Regions from separate parts of the Pseudomonas putida group bacterium ESBL64 genome, predicted to be linked through region 1. Evidence: riboswitches for the same ligand, from Rfam matches in the RefSeq annotation. Region 1 holds a riboswitch; each other region holds the start of a gene.

What was found. A riboswitch is a leader RNA that binds a small molecule or an ion and turns the genes downstream of it on or off. The one in region 1 is predicted to bind cobalamin.
Region 2: another riboswitch for cobalamin. It lies ahead of V6093_RS05210 (CbtB domain-containing protein); the one in region 1 lies ahead of cobW (cobalamin biosynthesis protein CobW).
Region 3: another riboswitch for cobalamin. It lies ahead of V6093_RS00790 (ABC transporter substrate-binding protein); the one in region 1 lies ahead of cobW (cobalamin biosynthesis protein CobW).
Region 4: another riboswitch for cobalamin. It lies ahead of V6093_RS00800 (TonB-dependent receptor); the one in region 1 lies ahead of cobW (cobalamin biosynthesis protein CobW).

Annotation. Positions count from the first base shown of each region.
Region 1 is NZ_CP145799.1:492,012-499,267, reverse strand. Features, by position in the region: gene cobN (cobaltochelatase subunit CobN) at 1-1,274, opposite strand, end outside; gene cobW (cobalamin biosynthesis protein CobW) at 1,278-2,345, opposite strand; cobalamin riboswitch at 2,445-2,662, opposite strand; gene V6093_RS02205 (hypothetical protein) at 2,763-2,915, shown strand; gene V6093_RS02200 (hypothetical protein) at 2,912-3,274, shown strand; gene V6093_RS02195 (ATP-binding cassette domain-containing protein) at 3,446-5,023, shown strand; gene V6093_RS02190 (branched-chain amino acid aminotransferase) at 5,160-6,179, shown strand; gene V6093_RS02185 (multidrug/biocide efflux PACE transporter) at 6,648-7,076, opposite strand; gene V6093_RS02180 (LysR family transcriptional regulator) at 7,169-7,256, shown strand, end outside.
Region 2 is NZ_CP145799.1:1,157,627-1,164,882, reverse strand. Features, by position in the region: gene V6093_RS05240 (transporter substrate-binding domain-containing protein) at 1-1,160, opposite strand, end outside; gene V6093_RS05235 (response regulator transcription factor) at 1,174-1,788, opposite strand; gene V6093_RS05230 (DUF1272 domain-containing protein) at 2,010-2,252, opposite strand; gene cobM (precorrin-4 C(11)-methyltransferase) at 2,319-3,071, opposite strand; gene V6093_RS05220 (cobalamin biosynthesis protein) at 3,106-3,492, opposite strand; gene V6093_RS05215 (CbtA family protein) at 3,492-4,178, opposite strand; gene V6093_RS05210 (CbtB domain-containing protein) at 4,188-4,376, opposite strand; cobalamin riboswitch at 4,469-4,692, opposite strand; gene V6093_RS05205 (GNAT family N-acetyltransferase) at 4,812-5,291, opposite strand; gene V6093_RS05200 (LysE family translocator) at 5,415-6,044, shown strand; gene V6093_RS05195 (alpha/beta fold hydrolase) at 6,066-6,938, shown strand; gene V6093_RS05190 (pirin family protein) at 7,035-7,256, shown strand, end outside.
Region 3 is NZ_CP145799.1:172,877-180,132, forward strand. Features, by position in the region: gene V6093_RS00760 (sensor domain-containing diguanylate cyclase) at 1-716, opposite strand, end outside; gene V6093_RS00765 (hypothetical protein) at 776-1,255, opposite strand; gene V6093_RS00770 (GNAT family N-acetyltransferase) at 1,389-1,886, shown strand; gene V6093_RS00775 (pseudoazurin) at 2,043-2,477, opposite strand; gene V6093_RS00780 (ABC transporter ATP-binding protein) at 2,495-3,283, opposite strand; gene V6093_RS00785 (iron ABC transporter permease) at 3,280-4,296, opposite strand; gene V6093_RS00790 (ABC transporter substrate-binding protein) at 4,296-5,306, opposite strand; cobalamin riboswitch at 5,417-5,615, opposite strand; gene V6093_RS00795 (DUF1624 domain-containing protein) at 5,644-6,810, opposite strand; gene V6093_RS00800 (TonB-dependent receptor) at 6,928-7,256, opposite strand, start outside.
Region 4 is NZ_CP145799.1:180,245-187,500, reverse strand. Features, by position in the region: gene V6093_RS00835 (hypothetical protein) at 1-70, shown strand, start outside; gene calA (vanillin reductase) at 181-1,233, opposite strand; gene V6093_RS00825 (AraC family transcriptional regulator) at 1,415-2,320, shown strand; gene thpR (RNA 2',3'-cyclic phosphodiesterase) at 2,384-2,929, opposite strand; gene lpxO (lipid A hydroxylase LpxO) at 3,088-3,987, shown strand; gene V6093_RS00810 (carboxymuconolactone decarboxylase family protein) at 4,106-4,450, shown strand; gene V6093_RS00805 (GNAT family N-acetyltransferase) at 4,529-5,098, shown strand; cobalamin riboswitch at 5,254-5,462, shown strand; gene V6093_RS00800 (TonB-dependent receptor) at 5,571-7,256, shown strand, end outside.

The DNA of each region.
Region 1 (7,256 bases):
CTGCCCGGCAACTCGGCCAGCGGATAGCCTTCGGCCTGCAACGCCTTGAGGATGTTGAGTGCGGCGGCGGGCGTGTCCAGGCCGACGCCATTGCCAATGCGGCCGTCGCGAGTCGGGTAGTTGGCCAGCACCAGGGCCACACGCTTCTGGGCATTGGGCAGGCGGGCCAGCTCGACCCAGCGGCGGGCCAGCTCGGCGACAAAGTCCATGCGCTCGGGGTGGGCGCGGTAGCAGACAACGTCGGACTGGCTGCGCTCGCTGCGCCAGGCCATGTCCTTGAAGCTGACCGGGCGCGTGATGATGCGCCCGTCCAGCTCCGGCAATGCAATGTGCATGGCCAGGTCGCGCGCGCCCAGGCCCTGCTCGCTGGCTTCCCAGCCTGGCTGGTTGTCCTGCGCGCAGATGGCCTGAAGCACCGGGATGTCGCGGCGAAACGGGCGCAGGTTGGGGCGCTCGGGGCTGGACAAGGCGAAACCGGTGGTATTGACCAGCACTTCGGCGCCGACCTCGTCCAGCCAGGCTTCGACCTGTTCCAGGCAGGCGCTTTCCTTGAGGCTGGCCACGGCGATCGGCAACGGGTTCAGGCCGGCAGCCTGCAGGCGCTGGCAGAACACGTCGATGAAGGCGGTATTGGCCGCTTGCAGGTGCGAACGGTAGAACAGCAACGGCGCCACTGGCTGCTCGGGGTGCCAGTGCGGGTACCAGTCCTCGAGTGTCGCACTGCCCTTGGCGGGGTGATAGACCGCCGTGCGCGGCAAAGGCTGCGGCTCGTCCCAGGCATAGTCGCGGCCCAGCCATTGGCTAGCCAGGCAGTTGAACAGGTTGATGGCGTTGGCCTTGCCGCCCTGGCGCAGGTAATGCCAAAGCCGCTCGGCCTGCTCACCGCGGACGTTGCCCAGGCGGGTCAGCTCCGGGTCCGGGCGGTCATCGCCCGGCACCAGAATCAGCTGCACGCCACGGGCGGCCAGCTCGACCAGTTGTTCGACACCATAGCGCCAGTAACCAACGCCACCGTGCAGCGACACCAGGATGACCTTGGCGTGGCGCAGCACCTGGTCGACATACAGGTCGACCGAGGCATGGTTCTGCACCTGCATCGGGTTGGCCAGGCGCAGGCTGGGAAAGTCTTCGGGCAATTGCTCGGCGGTGTCGGCGAGCAAGGCCAGGTGTGAATCGCCGCTGCAGAGAATCACCAGCTCGGCGGGTGTCTGGCCGAGGTCGGCAATGCTGTCATCCGGTACGAAACCACCGGGCTGGGTCCGCAGCAGGTGCATGGGTCAGGCGCCCAGTGCCTGGCGCAGGCGCGCTTCCAGCTGGGCAGCATCGAGGTCCTGGCCGATCAGCACCAGGCGGGTGATGCGCGGCTCATCGGCGCGCCAGGCGCGGTCGAAGTGCTTGTCGAAACGGGTGCCCACGCCTTGTACCAGCAGGCGCATCGGCTTGCCCGGGATGGCGGCGAAGCCTTTGGCGCGCAGGATACCGAACTCCACCACCAGCAGGGTCAGCGCATCGAGCAGCAGGCTTTCGTCGGCTTCAGGCAGGTCGATTGAGATAGAGTCGAAAGCGTCGTGGTCATGATCGTCATGATCGTCGCCATCGTGGTGCGAATCGTGGTGGGTTCGGCGGCCATCGATATGCGCCTCGGACTCGGCACCCACGCCCAGCAGCACCTCCAGTGGCAGCTTGCCGCTGCTGGCCTCGATCACCTTCACCGCCGGCGGCAGTTCTTCGGCCACCTCGGCACGCACCTTGGCCAGGCCTTCGGCGTCGATCAGGTCGGCCTTGTTCAACACCACCAGGTCGGCGCTGGCCAACTGGTCAGCAAACAGCTCATGCAGGGGCGATTCATGGTCCAGGTTAGGGTCGAGCTTGCGCTGGGCATCGACCTGGTCCGGGTAGGCAGCAAAGGTGCCAGCGGCCACGGCCGGGCTGTCGACCACGGTGATGACCGCATCGACGGTGCAGGCGTTACGGATTTCCGGCCACTGGAACGCTTGTACCAATGGCTTGGGCAGGGCCAGGCCGCTGGTTTCGATGAGGATGTGGTCGAGGTCGCCACGGCGGGCCACCAGCTCGCGCATCACCGGGAAGAATTCTTCCTGCACGGTGCAGCACAGGCAGCCGTTGGCCAGCTCGTAGACGCGGCCGCTGGCTTCTTCTTCGGTGCACCCGATGCTGCACTGCTTGAGGATCTCGCCATCGATGCCCAGTTCGCCGAACTCGTTGACGATGACCGCAATGCGGCGCCCCTGGGCGTTGTCGAGCATGTGGCGCAGCAAGGTGGTCTTGCCCGATCCGAGGAAGCCGGTGACGATGGTGACGGGGAGCTTGGCCAGTGTTTTCATGTCGCATTGCCCTTGGCAGTGTGGCGCGGGCATGCAGGACGACAGCCGCAGGCCAGGCCGGCCGGGCTTGTTCGCCACCGGATCACCCCGCCCGGTTGAAAGTCGAAAACGTGACGAGGCAGGTCTCCTGGCTTGCACCGTTCCATGTCCCCGTTCAGTCGAACAGCGGGCTGGCGGGATGACGCCTTCCCGCGCGCTGGCGCAGTGGCTGTGTCGATCCGTTGTCGGTGCTTACAGTTGCGGGGGCAGCCGCGGCTTGTACCGCGTTCCCGTCTTAGCTTCGGCCAGGCCGAAGAACCTCGAAGTGGGCAAGGCTACGCAGTGGCTGGCGGGTGGTCAACCATTGCTGCCGGCTGGTCGACCATAAGGGGAGCAACTGCGCTACAGTGGCACCTTTTCAACGGACAAGGACGCCCCATGCCCCTCGCCCCCGCCCTACCGGTACTGCGCATGTTCTCGGCCGACAAGGCCAAGGCTTTCTACCTGGATTGTCTGCAGGTGCAGGGGCAGGCCCCGTTAGACAACCACCTGCGCTTTTGCCAGCAGATCGATGACGAGGCCAACCCATGAAGGCACTGGGCAAACGCGAAATAGGCCGCCTGGAGCGGGAGTTGGTGGCATGCCTGACCGATGCCTGCGAAACCGCCAAGGCGGAGATTGTCGGCTTCTGTTGGCTAACCCATCGCCTCAACCCGGAGGACTTTCCGAGCAGCCTGCGTATTACCTGGGTATTCGAGCAAGAGGCCGACAAGGCAGCGGCCGTGGTCGGTGATGCGAAGGCGCGCATGCTGGCACTTACCGCTCTGGCGCTGGAGCAAGCCGGCATTGAGCTGGACCATCCGGCCTGGCATGTACGATTCGACAGTGAAGAAGCCTGCGCGCACGGCCACGGCGGAGACTGGGCCAAGCGCTTGCAGACGCAGCGCTGAGCCCCAACCGGCAGCCGGTGCTTTACCCGGCCCCAGACGGTCCGTTAGGCTACGCATTCTCTAAATGACGAGGTGTTCGTCCAATGCGCCATTGATGCCGCCGTCCGTTCGACGGCCAGTCTTCAGCCTCCGGTTCGTTCCGGAGATGTCGCGGCATTTGTGGAGTTGTGCATGACGAACACGTCGATTCTGACGCTGGACAGCGTCTCCTTGGCCTTGCCTGATGGCAGGCCGCTGTTTAGCAACCTCAACGAAACCTTCGACCAACGCCGCACCGGCCTGGTCGGGCGCAATGGCGTGGGCAAAAGCCTGCTAGGGCAGATTCTTGCCGGCCGGCGTGAACCGAGCAGCGGCCATTGTCGGCGCCTCGGGCCTGTCCATTTGCTGGACCAGCAAGTCATCGCGCGCAGCGCCACGCTGGCCGACCTGGCCCAAGTGGGGCCGGTGATTGCGGCGCTGGAGCGCATCGAGCAAGGCAGCATCAAGCCCCAGGATTTCGACACCGTTGGCGAGCGCTGGGATATCCGCGAGCAATTGCAGCTGCAGCTTGAGGGCCACGGGCTGGGTCAACTCGACTGGCGCCAGCCCGCACGGACCCTGAGCGGTGGCCAAGCCATGCGCGTGGCACTGATTGGCGCGTGGCTCAGCGATGCCGATTACCTGATCCTCGATGAGCCAAGCAATCACCTGGACAGCAACGCCCGTGCCCAGCTGCTGAGCATGATCGAAGCCTGGGACCGTGGCTTGCTGGTGATTAGCCACGACCGCAGCCTGCTGGCGCACATGGCACGCATTGTCGAATTATCCAGCCTGGGCTTGCAGGCCTACGGTGGCAACTACAGCCTCTATAGTGCGCAAAAAGCCAACCAGACGGCGCAGGCGCAGCAGCAACTTGCCCGGCTGAAGCAGGAGCAGCAACGCCAGGCCCGTGAACTGCAGCGCCAACGCGAAGACCTGGAGCGCCATCAAGCCCGGGCCGGGCGCCAAGCCAAGCACGCCAACCAGGCCAAAATCCTGGTCGACCGCAAGCAGGAGCGCAGCCAGGCCACTGCTGGCAAGCAGCGCCGCGACCATCGCGATGCTCGGCAAACGCTACTGGGCAAAGTGCGTGACGCCGCCCGCGAGGTGGAGCAAGACAGCGCTATTACCTTGCACGCGCCCACTCCTCAGCGTCATCCGGGCCGAGAGGTCTTGGCCTTGCAGGCACTTTGCTTGCCCCATGGCACCCGCAAAGCGCTTGACCTGCGCTTGTGCCTGGGCCAGCGCGTAGGGCTGATCGGCGCCAATGGCAGTGGCAAGTCCACCCTGCTCAGGCTGCTGAATGGGGAATTGCCAGCATCGCCCGACAATGTGCGCCTCAGTGGCGAGACCGCCCTACTCGACCAGCACTGCAGCACACTGGCAGGCAACCGCAGCGTGCTCGAACACCTGCGCCAAGCCAACCCGACGCTGGCCCAGGGAAAATTGCGCAGCCGCCTGGCGCAACTGGGCCTGGATGCGGCCCGTATCGAACTGCCCAGTAGCCTGCTGAGCGGCGGCGAGCGTATGAAGGCGGCGCTGGCCGCCGTGCTGTACCGCGAACGGCCGCTCGATCTGTTGCTGCTGGACGAACCCGGCAACCACCTGGACCTGCCATCGCTGGCAGCCCTGGAAGGTATGCTTGGGCAGTTTCGCGGGGCGCTGATAGTGGCGTCCCATGATGCGGTATTGCTGGAAAACCTGGCGCTGGATGAGTACTTGCTGTTGTAGACACCGAAAAAAAAGCATCGCAGCCTATCAATTCGTGACTGGCCGTTCCCGATCCGCCAAGGATGGTTTAAGGTGGCATGGTGCGCATATAACAGCAGCCCGAGCGATCGGGCACTTGCAAGACAATGAGGGTGTCATGAGCAACGAAAGCATTAATTGGGACAAGCTGGGTTTCGACTACATCAAGACCGACAAACGCTACCTGTCCGTATGGCGCAATGGCGAGTGGGACAAGGGCACCCTGACCGAAGACAACGTACTGCACATCAGTGAAGGCTCCACGGCCCTGCACTACGGCCAGCAGTGCTTCGAAGGCCTGAAGGCCTACCGTTGCAAGGACGGCTCGATCAACCTGTTCCGCCCGGACCAGAACGCGGCCCGCATGCAGCGCAGCTGCGCACGCCTGCTGATGCCGCACGTGCCGACCGATGTGTTCATCGAAGCGTGCAAGCAAGTGGTCAAGGCGAATGAAAAGTTCGTGCCACCGCACGGCAAAGGCGCCCTGTACCTGCGCCCGTTCGTGATCGGCACCGGCGACAACATTGGCGTGCGCACCGCCCCCGAGTTCATCTTCTCGGTGTTCGCCATCCCGGTTGGTTCGTACTTCAAGGGCGGTATGAAGCCGCACAACTTCCAGATTTCCAGCTTCGACCGTGCTGCCCCACAGGGCACCGGCGCGGCCAAGGTCGGTGGCAACTACGCTGCCAGCCTGCAGCCGGGTGCTGAAGCGAAGAAGGCCAACTTCGCCGACGCCATCTACCTCGACCCGCTGACCCACACCAAGATCGAGGAAGTCGGTTCGGCCAACTTCTTCGGCATCACCGCCAACAACGAGTTCGTCACCCCGAAATCGGCCTCGGTACTGCCAGGCATCACCCGCCTCTCGCTGATGGAACTGGCGCAATCGCGTCTGGGCCTGACCGTGATCGAAGGCGATGTCGAGATCAGCAAGCTGGACCGCTTCGTCGAAGCCGGTGCCTGCGGTACCGCAGCCGTGATCACCCCGATCGGCGGCATCGAGTACAACGGCAAGCTGCACGTGTTCCACGACCTGGAAAAGGTCGGCCCGGTTACCCAGAAGCTCTACAACGAGCTGACCGGTATCCAGAGCGGCGATGTAGAGGCACCGGCAGGCTGGATCGTCAAGGTCGCCTGAGGCGCATCAGCTGTATGAAAACGGGGCATGCCAGCGATGGCATGCCCCGTTTTTCATGGGTTTATACGGTCACCTTGGGCGGTTGTACCCGCAAAGCAGGCGACGCGGGGCATGACACCGGCTGCGCCCACCCCCCCACATGTGTCCACCACCGTGGTAGGAGCGGGTTTACCCGCGAATACGGTGGCGGCAGCGACGGTGAACGGCGGGTGGAGATTGGCCAGCAGGCCCGGCCCTTTCGCGGGTGAACCCGCTCCTACGGCGGCCTGCGCCCAACAACCGACCTGTGCCCCCCATGGTAGGAGCGGGTTTACCCGCGAATACGGTGGCGGCAGCGACGGTGAACGGCGGGTGGAGATTGGCCAGCAGGCCCGGCCCTTTCGCGGGTGAACCCGCTCCTACGACGGCCTGTCCCCAACCACCGACCTGTGTCCACCTCCGATCAGTGAACCGCGCCAGGTGGCAGAATCATGCCAGGTGCCGCTGCACCAGCAGGTGCCGGGCTTTGTCGAACGCCCAGTTGTAGACCACGGTGTAGGGCAGGATGATCACGAAGAAGCCCAGCTCCACCATGAACGCCTGCAGCAGCGAAATCTCCAGCATCCAAGCCGCCACCGGCAGGCACCACACCACCAGGCCGGCTTCGAAGCCAAGACCGTGCACGAAACGCGTACTGGCCTTCCAGTTGATGCGTTCGGTTTGCACCCAGCGATCAACCAGTGCGTTGTAAACCATGTTCCACAGCATGGCGATCACCGACAGGGTCACCGCCAGCGCGCCCGCCGTTGCCAACGACTTGCCCATGATCCAGGACAGCAGCGGCGCACACAGCAGTACCGCAAAAACTTCATAGCCAACGGCGTGGACCAGGCGTTCGGTGAAAGACACGTTTTTCATTGCACATTCCATCCATTGCGGGAGTCGTGCTTCCCATTTTCTTTGATAGAACTGATACTCGCGACATAGCTACCATCGGTTTTATCAATACCATGCGTTACTCTCCCGAAGCTCTGGTCGCCTTTACCGAAGCCGCCTCACTCGGTTCGTTTTCTGCGGCGGCGCGCAAGCTGCGCAAAA
Region 2 (7,256 bases), 670 kb from region 1:
GGGCTGACCAGATAGGGGCGGGTGTAGCGCAGTTGCTTCAAGCGGTCGGCACCATAGCCCAGCGCCCCGATCATCTGTGCCTCGCCGTGCACCAGGCGGTCGATCATGGCCTGCGATGAAGCACTCTCGACGGGTGTGAACTGCAGCCCAGTGCGCAGCGAGATCTGCTTGAGCAGGTCCAGGGTGATACCGCTAGGGCGGTGCTGAGCATCGTTGAACGTCAAAGGTGCCAGCGAGGTATTGACCAGTACGCTGATAGTGGGGTGGGCGGTGATCCAGGCTTCTTCTTCTTCGCTCAAGGCAGTGAGGTGGCGCTGCAGCAGCAGGCTGGTGTTACCACTGCTCCAGCGGCGCAGAATGTTCAGGCGTTCACTTTCGCTAATGCGTGACAGCGCCTTGTCCACCAGCCGATGCAGGCGCGGGTTGTCGCTGGCTATGGCGAAGGCAAAAGCCTCTGGAGCCAGTTGGGAGAAATGGTCGATTTTCAACGTGCCCTGAAAACTTTTGCCGATCATGTAGTCGGTGCTGATCGCATCGCCCAGATAGGCGTCTGCCTCGCCCAGCACCACAGCAGCGAGCCCGGCCAGGGTTGAGCGGTACAGGCTCAGTTGCGCCTTTGGGTACAGGGTGCGAACGCTGACGGCCGGCAGGTAGTGATCGACCATCGCCAGGCGCAGGCCAGCGAGGTCGGGCGTGCTTTTCAAGCTGTGCCCCTCACGGGTGACGATCACTGGCAGGTCGTCGGCATAGGGGGTGCTCAGGCTAAGCTGGGCGTCTGCCGCTTCGAAGGCGTTGGAGCTACCTAGCAAGTCGATATGGCCATCACGCAGGGCAGTGATGGCCTCGTGACGGCTGTCAAAACGGCGTACTTCAATGGGTATGTCAAGCTGTTCGCCGATGATGCCGGCGTAGTCTGCGCTTAACCCCTCATAGTCATGCTGACTGACATTGATTTCGAACGGGGGGTAGTCGGGGCGCGCGCTACCCAGTATCAGGCGTTGGCGATTTTTCAGCCAGTGGCGATCATCGCCGGATAACGCCAGTGGGGCAGCGGCACTGATTGAGCGCGCCAACAGATGGCGTGGTTCGCTGCTGGCCTGCAGCACCGTGGAGTTGGCCAGACCGATAGCCAGAAGGACGCTCGCCAGCAACAGTTTCATGGTAGCCGAGCGCTCAATAGACGCTGTTGCGCTTGGCCAGGTCGACCATTTCCACGAGAGACTCAGTCTTGAGCTTTTCCATGATGCGGCCCCGGTAGGTGCTGATGGTCTTGGCGCTGAGGTTCATGCACGTGCCGATGTTCTTGTTGTTCTCGCCGCGCGCAAGGCGCCGCAGCACTTCCATTTCTCGGTTGGAGAGACTGGCCAGGCGCACTGGCTCGCTCTCCAGCGAGTTGCTGTTGACCGACATTTGCGGAAAGGTCGAATAACCTTTGGTCAGGGCCTTGAGGGCGAACAGCAGGGCCTCGTGGTCCTCTTCCTTGGTGACGAAGGCACCTATCCCGGCATCCAGGCAGCGGCGTACATACAGGTCAGTGGCCTGGCCGGTCAGCACCATGATCTTCGGTACCGGCTCCAGGCTCTGCAATCGCTTGATGACTTCCATGCCGTCAAGGCCAGGCAGGCCGATGTCGAGAATGACTACGTCCGGGCGCAGTTCGCGGGCTACCTGAGCCACTTCACTGCCATTGCCGACCTCGCCGATGACATGGAAGCGCTCGCGCTCGAGCAGTAGGCGCAGGGACAGCCGGACAATGGGGTGGTCGTCGACGATCAGCACGGTTGTCATGAGGAAAACTCCTGTAGGGATGTGGTCCGCTTCCTGGAACACTCAGGAATACGTCTGCAAGTGGGGTTATCGGAAGCGCTGCACGATACGACCATTCCCGAAGTTTGGTAATGCCGAGTATAGAAGTGTTGAAAACCCCAGTGCTTTTTGTTGAAAAGTCCTACAAGAAACAGGAAAGACATCACCCTGAGAAAGCGGTGATGCCGCTTCTTTGCAGTTGTTCAGGCGCAGGCAGCGTGCGGTTTGTGTATACGCAGTGTGGAGGCAGGGTTGTTGGCCAATGCCTGGCCGACCCGCGTCGGGCGGGCTACCAACTGCCCGGTACAATTTGGGCAGCGGCCTTGGAAGCGGGTTTCGGCACAGGCACGGCAGAACGTGCATTCGAAGGAGCAGATCATAACGTCGGGGCTGTCACCCGGCAGGTCGGCATCACAGCACTCGCAGTTGGGGCGTAATTCCAGCATGGGCATGGCTCCTGTTCGCAGGCGGGAACCCGGAGTCTGCTACGCCCGAGGCAAGGCTGGCAATGTTCAGTCGCCAGGGCGGTACAGATGGGCATGCCCGGCACGGTACAAGGCCGATTCGGCGAACGGTGTATCCCCCAGTACGTGGCCTACCAGGATCAGCGCCGTGCGCCGGAAATCCTTGGTCGCTACGCGTTCGACGATATCACCGAGGTTGCCGCGCACCCAATCCTGGTCTGGCCAGGTGGCCCGATGCACCACCGCAACCGGGCAGTGCGCGCCGTAGTGCGGCATCAACTCATCGACAATGCGCGACAGGTGCTTGACCCCCAGATGAATTGCCAGGGTGCTGCCATGGCGCGCCAGGTCGCCTAACTGCTCACCCGGCGGCATGGGCGAGCTGTCGCCATAGCGGGTGAGGATCACGGTCTGCGCCACTTGAGGCAAGGTCAGCTCGCAGCCGAGCAGGGCGGCGCTCGCTGCCGTGGCGGTAACGCCGGGGATGATCTGGTAATCGATGCCCAGCGCCTGCAGGTGGCGAATCTGTTCACCGATGGCGCCGTACAGGCTGGGGTCGCCGCTGTGCACCCGGGCCACATCCTGACCTTTTTCGTGTGCGCTGCGCATGGCAGTGATGATCTGTTCCAGATGCAGTTCGGCGCTGTTGATCACGGTTTCGGCCTGGTGGCCTTCGAGCACGGCGGCGGGTACCAGTGAACCGGCATAAATGATCACCGGGCACTGACGAATCAGCCGTTGGCCCTTGACCGTGATCAGCTCCGGGTCGCCGGGGCCGGCACCGATAAAGTAGATGGTCATGCAAAGTCCTGGCAAAAAAGAGGGTACGAAACGCTCAGCAGGCCAGGGCGAGCGTCGCCGGGCCCAGTACCTGGCGCGTCAGCAGCAGCCTGGCCGAACCCTGCCGCTGGCTGGCCAAGGCCAGTGCCGCGCTCTCGGCTACGCCCCAACAGCCACTGTGCTGGTGGGCAGCGGCGGAACGGTGGCTGAGCAGTGGTTCATAGGGTTGCAGTTGCGCGCCATGGTACAGCACCAAGGGCAAACCGAGGCGCTCTGCCAATTGCTGCAAGCCGGGCTCGTCGGCCTTCAGGCTGATGCTTGCGATGCCGCGCAGGTCGGCCAGCGCCAGGCCCTGGTTGTCCAGGGCCTGGCGCAGCAAGCGTTGCAAGGCATCTGCCGGGCAACCCCGGCGGCAGCCAAAACCGGCATAGAAGGCAGGCATCAAGCCTGGCTGGAACGGCGGAACAGCCAGGCGCTGAGCAGGCCCAAGGCCAGCCAGAAGGCGGCGTTGGTCAGCCAGGAGGCGACTTTGAACTGGGTTTCCAATGCTTCAGGGGCCAGGCTTTCGTGCACCTCGGGTTGCGGTGCACCGATTACATGGGGAATGACCAGCAGTACGGCGCCCAGCGCCTTCAGCAGCCAGTGGCGGGCGAACACCAGCAAGGCCAGGCCCAGCGCTGTGGCACTGGCTGTACCAACCCACCAGGTTTGGCGTTGCCCCAGGTCGGCGGCCGCAGTCCCCGGCAGTTCTGGTGGCAAGCCCAGGGTGGGAGCCAGGCAGAACACGGCGAAGCCAGCCAACCCCCACAATGCGCCAGTGGTAGCGCGTTTGGGCTCGCGAAGGCTGTACAGGGCGGCGAGGATCAGGGCGAAGCCGACTGCGACCACCAGGTTGCCGCCTGTGGTGGACAGCACGCGCTGCCAGCCGTCTTCCGGCGACCAGGCTTCGGCGCTGTGTTCATGAGCGGCCACTTCGCTACCGTGTTCGTGGTGTGCGGCCGGGGCCGAGGACTCGTAGGTTTCCGCCTCCAGAATCAGCGGGGCAACCCAGAAGCTTTGCAGCAAGGTCAGCAACAGGGCTGCAAGGAGCCCGCTGAAACCCGCAGTACGGGCAATGCGCGTGATCATCAGGCGTACTCAGTGGCAGGGGAAGGCGGCGCTGTGGCGGGTGTCGTGGGCGGCGTTGTGCACAGCCTCGATGTGCGAGAACCCGGCAAAGTACACCAGGCACAAACCCAGCAAGCTGGCACCGACGGCGATGATTACACGCTGGCTGAGGGTAACGGGGGTAGCAAGGCTGTGTTGTTTGGCGCTGGTGACGGGCATGACGCGATCCTCTGCTTTTTGTGGGCAATGGGCGAGCGCGGCAGCCCCGGACGTGGTCGCCCAAGGGAATGCAACAGCGCCCGCCCACCGCGGGGTGTTCATGAACGCCAGGCCGGTCTCCGGGCTTGCGAGGAAGAGCTGGGCTCCTGGAACGCGTCACCTTCCCATGCCGCACTACAAGGCACAGTGGTACAGACGCTTCACTCGCTTACCGTTGCGGGGGCAGCACCGGCATTGTCCGGCCCTGCTGAAGGGCCTGGGACGCACCGGTTTCCCGTTTCACCCCCTGAGGGGCACCTGAACGTGAGGCATAAGGAGAGCATGGGGCGGGCTTGGCGTCAATGTCATACAGCGCGCGAGGCTGCCGAGCAGCAGGTAGGACAGGCTCAGGCCTGCCGTGTTCTTCCAGCAGGCAGAAGTGCAGAAACCGGGCGATCACCCGCGGGCGAATGCCGCCAGCTTGTCGCCATCCAGGCGGTAGCGCACCCACTCATCCTGCGCCTCGGCCCCCAGCTTCTGGTAGAAGCCGATCGCTGGCTCGTTCCAGTCCAGCACGCTCCATTCCAGGCGCCCGCAGTTGTTCGCCAGCGCTTCGCGGGCAATGTGCTGCAACAACTGCCGGCCGGCGCCATCGCCGCGTTGCTCGGGGGTTACGTACAGGTCTTCCAAATAGATGCCATTGCGCCCGAGCCAGGTCGAGTAGCTGTAGAAGTACACGGCAAAGCCAATTGCACGGCCATCACGCTCGCACATCAGGGTGTGCACAGTGCTGCCTTCGTCGAACAGGCTGTGCTCGATATCGGCAAGGGTGGCGACCACCTCGTGGCGCGCGCGTTCGTACTCGGCCAGTTCGGTGATGAAGGTGAGGATCTGCTCGGCATCGGTACGAACGGCAGGGCGAATGGTAAGGCTCATGGTGACGGCTTCCTTGATCCGGGTTGTCGGTACAGTGATGTGTATCTGCGTAATTTAATCGAACTGTACCGGTTGCTGGGAGTGGCGCTCCGTTAGTGTGACAGCACCCATAAAGAAAGTGGAATGCCCGCCATGCTTGCCTCTGCCGACCTGCTGACCGCCTTTGTGCTGTTTGCCTTCGTGTCTTCCATCACCCCGGGTCCCAACAACACCATGTTGCTGGCCTCGGGGGTGAACTTCGGCGTGCGCCGCTCGGTCCCTCATGCCTTGGGTATCAGTTTTGGTTTCATGATGATGGTGCTGGCCGTCGGCCTGGGGCTGGGTGAAGTATTCAAGGCCTGGCCACCCTTGTACACGGTGCTGCGCTACGCTGGCGCCGCCTATCTGCTGTACCTGGCCTGGAAGATCGCCACTTCCGGGCCGGTCGGCACGGCCGCGTCCAGTGCCCGTAAACCGCTGGGCTTCTGGGGGGCGGCGGCGTTCCAGTGGGTCAACCCCAAGGCTTGGGTGATGGCGGTAGGGGCGATTACCACCTACACGCCAGCGCAAGGCTATGTAACCAACGTGATCGTCATTGCGGCCTTGTTCGCGTTGGTCAACTTGCCCAGCGTGGGGGTATGGGTGATGTTCGGCAGCGCCCTGCGCAACCTGTTGCAAAACTCGCGCTGGCTGATGCTGTTCAATGTCGTGATGGCCTTGTTGCTGGTGATTTCACTGTACCCGCTGCTGTTTGTAGAATCAGCGTTTTCCTGACCCCGAGAGTACAGTAAGCCGATGCAGTTGATTCCCTGGTCCCACGAATGCGCCGAAGGTTTCACCCTGCGTGGCTGGCGAACCCCGGCCAGTGGCAAACCGCTGCTGCACTTCCTGCATGGCAACGGCTTCTGTTGTCTGGCTTACCAACCGTTGCTGATGCGCCTGGGCGAGCATTTCGACCTGTGGCTTTGCGACGTTCAGGGCCATGGGGACAGTGACCATGGTGGGGTGTTTCGCGGCTGGAACCGCACCGCTGCCTTGGCGGTGGAGGCCTTTCAGGGCGGACGTGGCGAGTATGGCGACGTACAGCGGTTTGCCGTAGGCCACAGCTTTGGTGGCGTGCTTACGGGGCTGATCCTGGGCAGTGAGCCGCAACTGTTCGCCCGTGCCGTGCTGCTCGACCCGGTACTGTTCAGCCGACGCATGATCGGTGTGATGGGGGCGGCAGCCCTGGTCGGCCTGCATCAGCGTCACGCCCTGGCCCGTAAGGCCGCCAGCCGCCGCAGCCACTGGCCCGATCGCGAGTCGGCGTTGGCCTCGCTGGAAGGGCGCGGTATCTTCAAAGGCTGGACCCATGCGGCACTGCAGGCCTATGTCGAGCATGCCATCGGTGAGTGTGGCGAGGCCGTGGTGCTCAAGTGCCGGCCCAGCCGTGAAGTGGAGATCTTCAGCTCATTCCCTAAACGCATGTGGGCCAGTCTGGCCGCAATCACGACGCCGACACGGGTGTTGTACGGAGAAGACACCTATCCCTTTGTGCCACATTCGGTCAATCGCCTGGCGCTGCTAAACCGCAATGTGACCGCACGGCAAGTTCCCGGTGGGCACTGTTTCATGCAGGAAGACCCGGCCATGGCGGCGGAGCAGGTGCTCGATTTCTTGCAGGGTTGATTGTTCCGCACGTGGGACGATGCATGCCATTTTAGCCAGCTACCGCGTGATTGGCATCATTGATAAGGTTATCTCAGCCAAGAGAGGAGCCTTCTCATGAAAACGATTCTGGGTATTCACCGCAGCCCCCACGCCCATTGGGTGGGGGATGGTTTCCCGGTGCGCAGCCTGTTCACCTACGACAACCTGGCCAGCCGGATCAGCCCGTTCCTGCTGCTGGACTACGCCGGTCCGCATGACTTCACCCCGACCCAAGCACGACGCGGTGTAGGCCAACATCCGCATCGCGGCTTCGAGACCGTGACCATCGTCTACCAA
Region 3 (7,256 bases), 320 kb from region 1:
AGTGTCGCCAACTGGTCGACCAGCGCATTGCCCTCCACCACCGTCCCTACCCGCTCGCTATGGGGGTGGTACAGCAGGCGTCGGTTGCGGTCGACCACATACAGGTACGAACCGTCCTTGTAGAAATGCTCGCCCAGCAGGCTGTTGAGGATGTTGCGTTCACGCAGGTACAGGCTGCCACCCACATACCCCAGGTAGTTGCCGTTGCTGTCGAAAATGGGTTGCGATAAGGCTACCACCAGGTTGTCGGCCGCCGACAGGTAGGGCGTGGAAACCAGTGGACGGCGTTCGCGCAGGGCTTCCAGAGCACCGGGCGACTGCACGTGGGTGCCGAGCAGGTGGCGTAGCGGGGCGGGGGATACTGCCAGCAGTACACCGTTGGCATCGATCACGAAGGTGGAGTTGAAGGCCATGCTCTGGCCCAGTACGCGGTCGGTTTCCAACTGCAGCGCTGTGGTGTCGCTCAACTGCCGGCTTTGCACGCCGGCGCTGAACATCAGTTGCTGCAAGGCGTTGCCAATGAAGGTTTCGGTGATGCTGGCCAGCTTGGTCGCATACACCCGGTTGGCTTCCAGGGCATTGTCGATCAATAGCTGGCGCTGCACCCGGTAGCTGGCGAAATAGCTGGCGCACAGCATGACCACTGCGGTAAGGGCGCAGAGCACCAGAATGAGTGTACGTAGATCCAGGCGCAATCCATGCTTGGTGTGTGTCAATCCTGACCTCGGGTGATCGTAAAGGGCGGCTGAACGGAAGTTACCTTGCCGGGCAGCGGTCAAGAGCCTGCTTTGTCCAGCGCATCAAGCTCATCTTCCACCTCTTGCATACGCTGCTCCACCAAGGCTTGCACGTTCACATCGCGGGCGGTTTCGCGCATCAGGGCGGTGAGTTTTTCGCTCAAGCGTTTGCCGGCTTCGGTGTCTTCCAGGGCGCGAGCTTTGGCAGGGTCCTGGGTGGCGGCGACGATGGTGGCGAATTCGGCGTCGCTGAAGTTCTTTTCGCTGTACAGGCGGAACAAGTCCCGGCGCTGGTCCTCGACGGTGAGGTGCTTGCGCAGTACGTCCTGGATGGTCGCTTGCGACAGCTGCGGGTGAGTGCGGCCCAGCAGCGCGGACATGCGCTCGATGTTGTGCGTGTAGGCGTCCTGCAGCGGCAGCTGGCTGAGGATCTGATCTTCACGGGAGGGTTTCTGGTCGCAGGCGGTGAATGCAGCAGCCAGCAACAGGGGTAACAGCAACTTCGGGAGGCGAGGCATGGTGTGGCCTGGTCGGGCAGTGAAGACTGCTGATTATACCGATGTCCGCCTTGCCACGACGAGCCCTGTGATTTGCCTTGTGCGGCACGCTGCGGTAGAACCGTGCGCTCCCAACCACACTGGCAATAGCCCGATGCCGAACTGGACCCTGCAACCTGTGGCGCGTGACGCCATTGCCGAAGTGCTGGCGTTTGTCGACAGCGCCCGGCGCGCGCTTTTCCCGATGCTCGCCAACGCACCCTTGCCGCGTGACCTGGCGCATTTCGCCGACACTTACCTGGACGGTGCGGGCTGCTTTCTGGAAGCCCGTGAGGGTGGGCGGCTGGTCGCGGTGATCGGTTACTTGCCCTATGACCATCGCTTTGCCCAGTTTGATTACCGCGCAGAGCGGGTAGTCGAGGTGGTGCGGCTGTTCGTGTTGCCGGCCTACCGCAGGCATGGCCTGGCGGCTGCCTTGTTTGGTGCCTTGCGCGAACGGGCGATGCAAGCGGGCTTGGACTGCCTTTACTTGCATACTCATCCGTTTCTGCCGGGTGCCATTGCGTTCTGGGAGCGGCAAGGCTTCACGGTGGTGGATGTGGAGCAGGACCCGGTGTGGCAGACCACGCACATGCAGTTGCGATTACGCTGACCTGTGGGAACGTGCCTATTGGCGATGAAGATCGCGCCCTGGGTCACTGGGTCGAACGCACGGCGGTTGATGAGGTTCCAGTTGCCATCCTCGGTAAAGCCATTGCTGTGCAACCGGGCGGAGCCGGCCTGGGCGTGAGGCGCCCGAATAGCCGCCTCACTGCCCGGCCTCGAGCTTTTGCAACTGTGCGGCAAAGCGGGCTTTGGCCCGCGCCGGCAAGCTGGCCGGCAATTCGGCGGTAGGCGCATCACCGACCTGGATCACCATGACCATGCCCATGGCCACGTGCGGAATGCACTGGATACCGTATACGCCCGGCACGCTGAAGGTGTGCTCGAACGGCTGGTTCAGTTTGCTCTTGAACGGTTCGGCACCGGTGGGTAGCAGGCCCGCCACGCTGGCGGCATTATGCCCGCTGTGGCTCGGCAGGAAGCGCACGCTATCGCCGGGGGCAATGCGCAAGTGGTCAGGCTCGTAGACCATGGCGCCGTCGCTGCCACGGTTGAGCATTTTCACTTCATGCACTTCGGCCAGTGCGGTCGGGGCAAGCAGGGTGCTGGCGAGCAGCAGGGCGACAGGGCGCAACAGCATGGGCAAGGCTACCAGGTTCAGGGGGCGCGAAAGCGCAGGATGCGCGCGCCGTCGAAAGGGTCGGTGAGGTAGTGGGCGTGGACGCCGAAGGTGCTCAACAGGCGCTCGGGGGTAAGCACTTCGAAGGGGTTGCCGAGGGCGACCAGACGGCCCTTGTCGAGAACTGCGACACGGTCGCAGGTCAGCGCCTGGTTGAGGTCATGCAGCGCTACCAGGGTGGTGACCGGCAGCGCCTGCACTTGTTGCAGCAGGCATAGCTGATGCTGAATGTCCAGGTGGTTGGTCGGTTCGTCCAGCAGCAGCACCTGCGGCCGTTGGGCCAGCGCACGGGCGATGTGCACACGCTGGCGCTCGCCACCGGACAGCGACCCCCACAGGCGCGTGCGCAGGTGCAGGGCGTCGAGGTCGGCCAGGGCTTGCTCGACGATGGCGCAGTCCTGCCGGGAGAACGGTGCCAGGGCCGAGAGCCACGGCGTGCGGCCCAAGGCAACCGCGTCGAACACGCTGATCGCATCGAGTGTGTCGGCCTGTTGCTCGACCAGTGCCAGCGCTTGGGCAACACGGCGGCGGGGCATTTGTGCCAGTGGCTCACCCAGGAGCTGCACGCTGCCGCAGGCGGGTTTGCGCAGCCCTGCCAGCAACTTCAACAGCGAGGACTTACCCGAGCCGTTGGGGCCGACGATGCCCAGGGTTTCACCAGCGACAACGCTGAGATCGATAGCGCTGAGCACGGTAGTGCCGGCCAGTTGCAACCCCAGCCCATGGCAGGCCAGCGGGGGGATGCGAACAGCGGTCATGGCTGTCATGGGCGCCCCCGTCGGCTGACCAGAATCAGCGCGAATACAGGGGCACCGATCAGCGCCGTAACCACGCCCACCGGGATCACCTGGCCGGTGATCAGCGTGCGCGAAAGAATGTCCGCCACAATCAGAAACAGCGCACCACCCAGTGCGCTGGCGGGCAACAGACGGCTGTGCCCGGGGCCGAGCAGAAGGCGCAGGGCATGGGGTATAACGAGCCCGACAAAACCGATGGCGCCGACAATGGACACCATCACAGCCGTCACCAGCGCTGCACAACTGATCAGCAGCAACTGGGTGCGCCGCACCGGGATGCCCAGCGAGGCGGCCGAATCGGCACCGAAGGTAAAGGCATCCAGCGCACGGCGATGCCACAGGCACACCAGCAAGCCGAAAATCGCCACCGGTACGGCCAGCCACACCGAAGGCCAGCGTACACCGCTCAGGTTGCCCAGCAGCCAGAACAGGATGCCGCGCGCCTGCTCGGCGGTGGCTGACTTGGTGATCAGGAAGGCGGTCAGTGCATTGAACAGCTGCGAGCCGGCGATACCGGCAAGGATGACCTGTGCATTGTTGCTGCTGGGGCCGGCCGCGCGGGCCAGCACCAGCACCAGGGCGAATGCGGCCCCGGCGCCGATGAAGGCCCCAGCAGACATGCTTAATGCCAGGCTACCCAGCCCCAGCAGGCCGACCAGTACCGCGCCGGTCGAGGCGCCGGCAGACAGCCCCAGCAGGTAGGGCTCGGCCAGTGGGTTGCGCAACATCGCCTGCAGGATGACACCGCAGGTGGCCAGCCCGGCGCCGCAAGCGGCGGCGACCAGGGTGCGGGTCAGGCGGTAGTTCCAGATGATGCCGGCGTCGATCGGGTCCACCGGGTAATCGGCTTGCCACAGGTGGTTGGCCAGCACCTGGCCAACCACGCTGGGCGACAGGTTGGTTTCGCCAATGGCGGTACCGGCCAGCAGGGCGGCCAACAGAGCGGCCAGGGCAACCGCGATGCAGGGTAACAGGCGGTTCATCACGGGGCTGCTTTACCGCTGGCGAAGGCCGTGGACAGCGTCTGCACGCCGCGGAACAGGCGGATGCCGGCCTGCATGGCGTCAGCGTCGAGGACAATGATGCGGTCGTGCTTCACCGCGTCCATGTTGCGGGTTACCGGGTCACTGCGCAGGAATTCGAGTTTTTTCTGGTAGTCGTCGGCGGGGAAACGGCGGCGGTCCATGCGCGCGATGATCAGCCAGGTCGGATTGGCCTTGGCCAGGGTTTCCCAGCCTACGCTTGGCCATTCTTCGCTGGACTCGACCACGTTGCGCACACCGAGGGTGCGCAGCATGAAATCGGCAACACCTTGGCGGCCGGCCACATAGGGGTCGATGTCCAGGTCGGCGCTGGAGAACCAGAACAGCGCCGAAGTTGCCGACAGGTCCTTGCCGGCCAGTTGTGCCCTGGCACTGTCCAGACGCCCTTGCAACTCGGCGTTCAGGGCCGCGCCGCGGTCCTGAACGTCGAAGATCTCGGCCAGTTGGCTGACGCTCTTGTAGATGCTGTCTACCTGGAACGCTTGCAGGCGGGTGCCGTCTGCACCGACCAGGTTGTTTTTGCCCTCGCAGTCCGATGGCAGCACGTAGGTGGGGATCTTCAGCTCATCGAACTGCTCGCGGGTGGCGACCACGCCCTGGGCACCGACCATCCATTCGAACTGCGCCGCGACCAGTTGCGGGCGCTTGCCGACCACCGCCTCGAAGCTGGGGTCGTTGTCGGCCAGGCGCGGCACCTTGGCGTTCACCGCCTGGTATTCGGGCAATACATTGTTGAACCACAGCGAGGTGCCCGCCAGCTTGTCACCCAGCCCCAGGGCATAGAGCAGCTCGGTACCGGCCTGGCCGATGGTGACGGCGCGCTGCGGCGCCTGGGCAAAAATCTGCGGCTTGCCACAGTTGTCGACCGTCAGCGGATAGTGGGTGGCAGCGGCCTGGGCCAGGCCAGTGAAGCCTAGGCCAGCGAGCAGGGTGGCGAAACGGGGCAGCATGCTGGGCGATCTCCTATCGGACAGTTCTGGTGAGGAACGCACGGACAGGCATCGCCGAGGCCCAGCGGGTGGCCGGGGCAACACGGATGGCCAATCCCGGACACCCCGCCGGTTGGTGAATGTAGGCCGGCAGGTCTCCTGACTGGTGCGTCACGGCCCGGCTCCGGCCTTCCCGGGCGGCAGGCCCAGTGGCATTGATGGAGCAGGCTCGGCACCTACAGTTGCGGGGGCAGTTCCGTTTGGCCCGTATTGGCAGGCCTGGGATTCCCTGTTAGTTCCGTGGTGGAAACCGGCGGCCCGCATGGTAGACCATCGCGCCGCCAGGTGAAAACGCTTTTCAGAAGTACTTCAGCCAACGGATGTCACGGCGGCGCTGCTTCAGTCGGGCGAACCCGCGCACCGGCAGGTACAGCGAAACCGCCAGCAGTACTGCGCCCAGCCATATCGCTGCAACACCGTTGAAACCGAAGTAGTCGCCATGGTTGAGCCCGAATAGCGCCACGCAGGCCAGGTACAGCAGCTTCAGCACATACAGGTGCAGCAGGTAGAAGAACATCGGTGCCGCACCGAACACCGCCAGGGCAGTGATCCAGCGCGCCAGGCCGGCCCGTTCGAACGCGCGTAACAACAACAGGCCGCAGCCCAGGGTCAGGGTCAGGAACAGCAGCGACGGTGGGTATTTGGTGATGTTGAAGAAGCTCATCAGGGTTTGCGTGAAGGTTGGGTAACCGCTCCACGGCGCCTCACCGTAACCGTTGAACATGCGCAGCAGCACAAAGCCAAGCAGCGCGAGCAAACCAGCCGCCAGCAGGTGTTGCTGGCGTTGCCCGGCATCGCTGCCGCGGGCGAACCAGGGCCCCAGGCCGTAACCCAAGGCGATGACGCCGATCCACGGCAGCACCGGGTAAGACGTGCGCAGGTGCAGGTTTTCGGAAAACGCCAGCCAGCCGCGATCATGCAGGATTGCCCACGGCACATGCAGGGCTGAATCCACGCCAAAGTGCAGGCCGTCGAGCAGGTTGTGGCCGGCGACGATGCTGGCGCCCAGGGCGAGCAGTGCGGCGCGTGGCAGCCACACCAGCAGCGACAGGGCGATCATGCTGACGCCGATGGCCCAGATCACTTGCAGGTAGATCACGCTCGGGGGCAACTGGAAGGTCCAGGCGAAGTTGACCAGGGTGAACTCCAGCACCACCAGGAACAGCCCGCGTTTGAACAGGAACGCCGAGACGTCGCCACGGCCCTGATGCTTCTCGCCATACAGCCAGGCCGACAGGCCGGTCAGCAGGACGAACACAGGCGCACACAGGTGGGCGAGGGTGCGGCTGAAGAAAAGCGCCGGTTCCGTGGTGTCGATGGCCATGGGGTCGCTGACCTGGCGGTGCAGGAGGAAAGTCTCGCGGACATGGTCCAGGAGCATGAACAGGATCACCAGGCCGCGCAGGGCATCGATGCTCTGCAGGCGCTGGGTGATCAGCGTGGGCGTGGCGCTGGCACTTGTCATGGGTTGTCTAATAGGAATGAATTTCATGTGAAACGTTATCGTATAACAATACGCTAAAAGGGAATAGAGGTTTTTGTGTGGCCTGTGCCGGGCTCTTCGCGGCACAAACCACCCAGATCAGAAGCTGTAATCCACCGTCGCGAAGTACGACCGCGGTATCCCCATCAACCACTGCTGCCCGCTGAACGCCGACTGCACATACTCGCGATCGAACAGGTTGTTCAACTGCAACCCCACCTTCACATCCGGCATCACCTGCCAGGCGATGTTGGCATCGACCACGGTGTACCCGGGGGCGCTCTGGGTATTGGCGGTATCGGCATAACGCTCATCCACATAGCGCGCCCCAATGCCAGCCTCCACCTGCTGGCCGAAGCCTTTGCTCAACCAAAGGTTGGCGGTACGCCGTGGCACGTTGGCCGGCCGGTTGCCTGCCCGATTCTGCG
Region 4 (7,256 bases), 310 kb from region 1:
TACCGGGGCGCACGGCGAGGTGCGGCGATGGTTGTTCTGGAAGGGCTGGGACAAGCCGATGGCCTGGTAAAGCGGCTGCATCGGTGCTGCCTGTACGGGCCCCACCGCGCGCAAGCCCTACATCACCCCTGTGTAGGAGCGGGCTTGCCCGCGAAGAGGCCCGTACAGGCAACCGACCCATCAGCCTTGTAACGTGGCCATGTCGATCACGAACCGGTACTTCACATCACCGGCAATCATCCGCTCATAGGCCTGGTTGATGTTGCGGATATCCAGCATCTCGATATCGCAACGGATGCCGTGCTCGGCGCAGAAGTTCAGTACTTCCTGAGTCTCGGCAATCCCCCCGATCAACGACCCCGCCAGCACCCGGCGCTTCATCACCAGGTTGGCCGCATGCAATGCCGGGTCGATCGGTTCGATCAGGCCAACCAGGATGTGCACACCGTCGAACTTCAGCGTTTCCAGGTACGGGTTGAGGTCGTGCTGCACCGGAATGGTGTCGAGCAGGAAATCGAAACGGCCAGCAGCGGCGCGCATCTGCTCGGCATCGGTGGAGACGATCACATGGTCGGCCCCTTGGCGGCGCGCTTCCTCGGCCTTGGCCTGAGAGCGCGTGAACAGGGTCACTTCCGCACCCAGGGCCTTGGCCAGTTTGATGCCCATGTGGCCCAGGCCGCCCATGCCGAGGATGCCGATCTTGTGGCCCGGGCCAACGCCGTGGTGCTTGAGCGGCGAATAGGTGGTGATGCCGGCACACAGGATAGGTGCAGCGCTGGGCAGGTCCATGCCGGCCGGTATGCGCACCACGAAGTGCTCGCTGACCACGATGCTGCTGGAGTACCCCCCCATGGTGTTGCTGCCGTCGACCCGGTCCGGGGTGGCGTAGGTCATGGTCGGGCCTTCGAGGCAATATTGCTCCAGGTCCTTGGCGCAGGCTTCACAGGTACGGCACGAGTCAACCATGCAGCCGACGCCCACCAGGTCACCGACCTTGTGCGCGGTGACGTTGTCGCCCACCGCCGTGACCCGGCCGATGATCTCGTGGCCCGGCATCAGCGGGTACACGGCAATGCCCCATTCGTTGCGCGCCTGGTGGATGTCGGAGTGGCACACGCCGCAGTACAGGATGTCGATGGCGACGTCATCCGGGCGCGGGCTGCGGCGTTGGAACGTCATGGGGGCCAGGGGGCTGGTGGGGGTTTGAGCGGCATAACCGATGGCGGTATACATGCAGGGCCTCGCAGTGAAGTGAAACGATTCAGGCGACGCATTTTGCGCGTCGTTCGCCGCCTCGCCCACGGCTGATTCTCCGGCATGCATGCCTGATTCTACGAAGATGCCAAGCTATAGCTGGCGCCACGCCCTCAATCTGCGATGATCAAGCTGTCTGATTCTCTGCCCTTGGTCCACCATGCAACTGACCCGTCACGTCGATGCCAATGCGCCGCTCTGCTCACTGATCCGCAGCCTCACCACGCGCCCGGGCTTCGTGCCCACCCTCCTGCCCCAGGTGCAGGTGCTGAGCTGGGACCACTATGTGGCCAGCAGCCCACAGATTTACGAACCCAGCCTCATGATCCTGGCCCAGGGCAGCAAGCTGGCACGCCTGGGGCCGCGCACCCTGGAGTACGGCGCCGGGCATTACCTGGTGCAGGCGTTGTCGGTGCCGTTCATGTGCGAAACCTTCGCCACCCCTGACGCGCCATTGCTGGGCGTGGCGGTGGGCATCGACCGTGGCGTGCTGGGCGAGTTGGTGCAGAGCATGGGCTTGGCACCGGACGCTGAAGTGCAGGCGCAAACACCGCAATCGATGACCTCCGCAGCACTGGATGCGCCAATGCGCGAAAGTGTGGAACGGCTGCTGCACTGCCTGCAGGACCCGCTTGACGCCAAGGTACTGGGCCCGGCGCGCGTACGCGAGGTGCTGTATACCGCGCTGCGCGGCCCGCAGGCCGGTGTGTTGCGGGCACTGGTGGAGCAACAGGGGCACTTCGCCCGCATCGGTGCCGCCCTCGCCCACCTGCGCGAGCACTACGCCGAGCCGCTGAGCGTGGAGGCACTGGCCGCGCGGGCCAACATGAGCGTTTCGACCTTCCATGAACACTTCAAGCGCTGCACCGACATGGCACCGATGCAGTACCTCAAGCGCTTGCGGCTACTCAAGGCGCAGCAGATGCTGATCGGCGAAGGCCTGGGCGTGGCACAGGCTGCGCACCGGGTGGGCTATCAGAGTACCTCGCAGTTCAGCCGCGAGTACAAGCGCCAGTTCGAGCGCAGCCCAGGGGATGAATTGCCTTACCAAAGCATGCCGGTGTAATCACCCGATCTGAACAGCCCCTGCAGGTACGCATCCGGGACAAGGCGTTTTTCGCCCGGCGGGTCAGCCCGCCAGCGGCCACTGCGCCAATGGCCAGTAAGCCCCCTTGCGCGACTCGTAAAGCGTGAAGTGTCGCGCGGTGAGGTAAAACTCCGGCGCGCTACTGGCCTCGGGCGGCTGCCCGCGGTAATCCCTGGACAGCGTCAGATGCGGTCGATACTCACGCGTGGCCGCTTCCAGCCCCAACGGCAGCAACGCCTGCTGCAAACCGTACACCAGTTGCAACAGGGCGGGCGGTACCTGCTGCGCCTCCAGCACCAAGGCGCCGGCCCGTTGCCACACCTGCAAACGGTCGAGCAACAGCCGCGGCGCCGAGGTTGGCAGCGCCAGTTGGTCGACCGCCGCGCACATTGCCGGCACCTGCGCAGTGTCCACATCACCGAGGAACAGCAGCGTGACATGGAAGTTGGCCGCCGGCACCGGTTTGCCGCTGCGCAGGTTCAGCCCGCGTCGCCACTGGGCCAGGTCACGGCGCTGCGCGTCGCTGACCGGCAAGGCGAAGAACAGCCGCTTGAACGGGCTACCGCTGGGGCGTATATCCTGAACCATACAAACTCCCTGACATGAAACGTTTGCGCAAGACTGTAGGGTATTACACCAATGTCGCCCCGCAGTTTGGTAACAATAAGTACAAACTGCCCCCATGATTGTTTATGCTGGCGGGCTCATGCCTCGGCGCATGGCCATTTTTCGACAAGTAAACGTCCATGAAAATTGCACTCGTACTTATCTTCGTCTTCTCGATCGCCTATGTTCACCTGCGCGGTCGGGTTCGCCACAAGCTGACTCGCCAGCTGGGCGACCACTCCAGCTTCCTGGCCCCGATCAACAGCTTCCTGTACCTGTTCTCCAAACACCCGGCCAAGCCCTACCTGCCGGTCGAGGCCTTTCCAGAACTGAAACCGCTGCAGGACCACTGGCAGGAGATCCGTGAGGAAGGCCGCCAGTTGCTGCACGTAGGCGAAATCAAGAAATCCGACAATTACGATGACGTCGGTTTCAACTCGTTCTTCAAGACCGGCTGGAAACGTTTTTACCTGAAGTGGTATGGCGAAAGCCACCCGTCGGCAATGGCCCTTTGCCCACGCACGACCGAGCTGCTGCAAGGCATCGGCACGGTCAAGGCCGCCATGTTCGCTACCCTGCCTCCGGGAGCCAAGCTGGTGCGCCACCGTGACCCGTATGCCGGCTCGTACCGCTACCATCTGGGCCTGGATACCCCGAATGACGACGGCTGCTACATCGACGTGGACGGCGAGAAATACGCCTGGCGCGATGGTGAGGGGGTGATCTTCGACGAAACCTACATCCACTATGCAGCCAACACCACCGAGCACAACCGCATCATCCTGTTCTGCGACGTCGAACGCCCGCTCAAGTACCGCTGGGCAACCGCGTTCAACCGCTGGTTCAGCCGCAACGTGATGGCCGCTGCCGCTGCGCCCAACGATGCCAGCGACAAGACCGGTGGCATCAACCGCCTGTTCACCCGCATCTACAAGATCCGCGAACGTGGCAAGGCGCTGAAGAAGCGCAATCGCCTGCGCTACTACCTGGAAAAATGGGCAGTGGTCGCGGCGTTGGTGCTGGTGTTCATCTACATCTGAAGGCTCAACGCAGGCCACTGTACGAGTGACCTGCGTTTACCCACCAAAGTACCGCCTCGCACGTGCCACGCTTCGACTAGCCTGAAAGCTCCACTCGCAACCCCCCAAGGTGAAGACGATGAGCATGATGGACTGGGACGCCTACCGTAAGCAGTTGATGGCCGGCATCGGCGATCTCAAGCAACTCTCCCCCGACACCGTAGCCGGCTACATGACCGCCAGCGGTGCAGGCGCCAAAACCAACCACCTGGATGCCAAGACCCGCGAGCTGATCTCCTTGGCCGTGGCTGTGACCACCCGCTGCGACGGCTGTATCGCCGTGCATTCGCAGCAGGCCGTCAAAGCGGGTGCCAGCCGCGAGGAAATTGCCGAGGCCCTCGGCGTGGCCGTGGCCATGAACGCCGGTGCCGCGCTGGTGTACTCGGCCCGCGCAATGGACGCGGTGGGCAAGGCCAACGGTTGAGCACAAACGGCGTCGCCGCCCTTGCGCGACGGCGCCGCGCCACCCAGACTGGGCGGCTCACCCCGCGCAGGAACCCGCATGATCCACATTCGCCCCATGACGCCGGACGATTTCGATCGTTTCTGGCCCACCTTCCAGGCCATTGTCCAAGCCCGTGAAACCTACGCTTTCGACCCGGCGCTGAGCTTCGAGCAAGCCCGCCAGCTGTGGCTGGAGCTGCCCTTGCACACGCTGTTGGCCGAAGAAGATGGCGAGCTACTGGGGTCGTATTACCTCAAGCCCAATGCTGCCGGGCCTGGTGCGCATGTAGGCAATTGCGGCTACATGGTCTGCGAACAGGCGCGCGGCCGGGGCGTGGCGCGCTTGATGTGCGAGCACTCGCAAAAGCTGGCGCGCCAGGAAGGCTTTCTGGCATTGCAGTTCAACTCGGTGGTAGCCACCAACGCAGTGGCCGTGGCGCTATGGCACAAGCTGGGCTTTGAAACAGTCGGCCGTTTGCCCAAGGCCTACCGTCATGCCCGCCTGGGGCTGGTGGACTGCCTGGTGATGTACAAATGGCTGGCGGATGAGCCGGTGGTGGAGAAGCCGCCGCTGCTGATCGGGCGCAAGAACATCGAGGCACGGGTATCGCGGCGCCGCGGGCGCTAGCTTTTCAGGCAAGCCTGCCTCCCCAGCCAACTCATCACGCTGGGGCCTGATGTTCTTGCCAAATGGGGCTCCGGCGCCGCAAAAACGCACAACCTGTTGTTTTTTCTCAGCATTCACAGCACACCAACATTTGACGCCCCAGCCTTTCAATGGTCAGATGCGCGCCAGTTTCAGGTGCCCTGCGCCGCCGCGCGCAGGGTGAAACGGGAAACCGGTGCGTCGTGTTGCCCACGACAAGTCCGGTGCTGCCCCCGCAACGGTAAGCGAGCGAACCCTTCGAGATACCACTGTGCTCAAGCATGGGAAGGTGAAGGTTTCATGCCCCTCGCAAGCCCGGAGACCGGCCTGGAGCTTCACTTGGCAACCCGCGGTGGGCGGGCGCAGGCCGGAATCCGTGCGCGCGCCTGCCTGCATGGTTCGCCTTTGCGTGTTTTCCACCGGGATCCATTCATTCCTGCAGCAGTGGAACGACATGTCCCGTATGTTCAAACTTCACCCCCTGGCGGCCTGCCTGGCCGTTGCCCTGCCGGCGCTGGCTGATGACCGCGACCCGCAGCCTCTGGCCCTGCCTTCCACGGCCATCACCGACACTCAGGACAACCGCACCATCGACCTGGCCACGCCGACCCAGGCCGGCTCGCGCCTTGGCCTCAGCGCCCTGGAAACACCGGCCAGCACCAGCAGTATCAGCGAACGGCAGATTCAGCAGCGCAACAACATCACGGTGCAGGATGCAGTGACCCGCTCGCCGGGCATTACTTTCGTCGGCTCCCCGGGGGACGGCGGTACAGGCCTGTCTGCCCGCGGCTTTGCCGGCCACAGCTCAGTGATGACCCTGTTCGACGGCGCGCGCCTGTACACCGGTGCCGGCACACAGACCTTCCCGGTCGACCCGTGGATGGTCGAACGCATCGAGGTGATTCGCGGCCCGGCCTCGGTACTGCATGGCGAAGGCGCCACCGGCGCAGTGATCAACGTGATCCCGAAAAAACCTTTTGCCGGCGAGGTGCGCAACCACCTGCGACTGGGTTACGGCTCGTGGGACCGCCAGCAGCTCGGCCTGGACAGCGGCGGCAGCCTCAGCGAGCGCCTGAGCTACCGCCTGACGCTGAACCAACAGGCCGGCAATGGCTGGGTCGACCGCACCGCTTCACGTAGCCTGGCCCTGAGCGCCGCGCTGCGTTTTGACGCCAGTGATGACCTCAGCTTCACGCTGGCCCATGACCGCGGCGATGCACAACCTGCCAACTACTACGGTACCCCGCTGATCGACGGCCACTACCGCAGCAGCCTGCGCAAAAAGAACTACAACGTGCAGAACGACGTACAGCAGTACGTTGATGAATGGACCCGGCTCACGACCGACTGGGCGCTGAACGACCAGCTCAGCGCCAGCAACCAGCTGTACTACATCAAAAGCCGCCGCCACTGGCGCAACGCCGAGGACTACAGCTGGGACGCCGGGCGTCAGCAGTTGCTGCGCGGCAGCTACCTGGAAATCAAGCACAACCAGGAACAGTTCGGCGACCGTCAAACCTTCACCTTCGACCACACCCTGTTCGGCCTGGACAGCAAGACCGTGCTCGGTGCCGAATACAACAAGGTGCGCTTCAACGTCGACAGCAATTCACCCTACAACGATGTCGGCGGCGACTACCTCGACCCATGGCAGCCGCAGCCCGGCGGGTTCCATAGCGCCTCGCCGTTGCGGCCGCAAACGCTTTCGACCACCCATACCTTTGCCCTGTTTGCCGAGAACCGCCTGCAATTGAGCGATCGCCTGTCTTTGGTTACCGGCGTGCGTCGCGACCAGAACCACATCGACCGCAACAACTTGATCAACGACAGCCGTAGCGATCGCAGCCTGCAAGGGGGCAACTGGCGCGTCGGGCTGGTGTACGCAATCAGCGACGACCTGTCGTTGTACGGCCAGTACTCAACCAGCGAGGATGGGGTCAACAACCTCATCAGCCTCAGCCCCGCGCAGATGAACTATGACCTGACCGAGGCGAAGCAGACCGAGGTCGGCCTCAAGCAGCGCTTTTGGGAGGGGCGCGGCGAATGGACGCTTGCCGCCTACCACATCGTCAAGAAAAAGCTGCTGGTGGACGACCCCATCACGCACGAGAAGCAACAAGCAGGGCAGCAGACCTCCGAT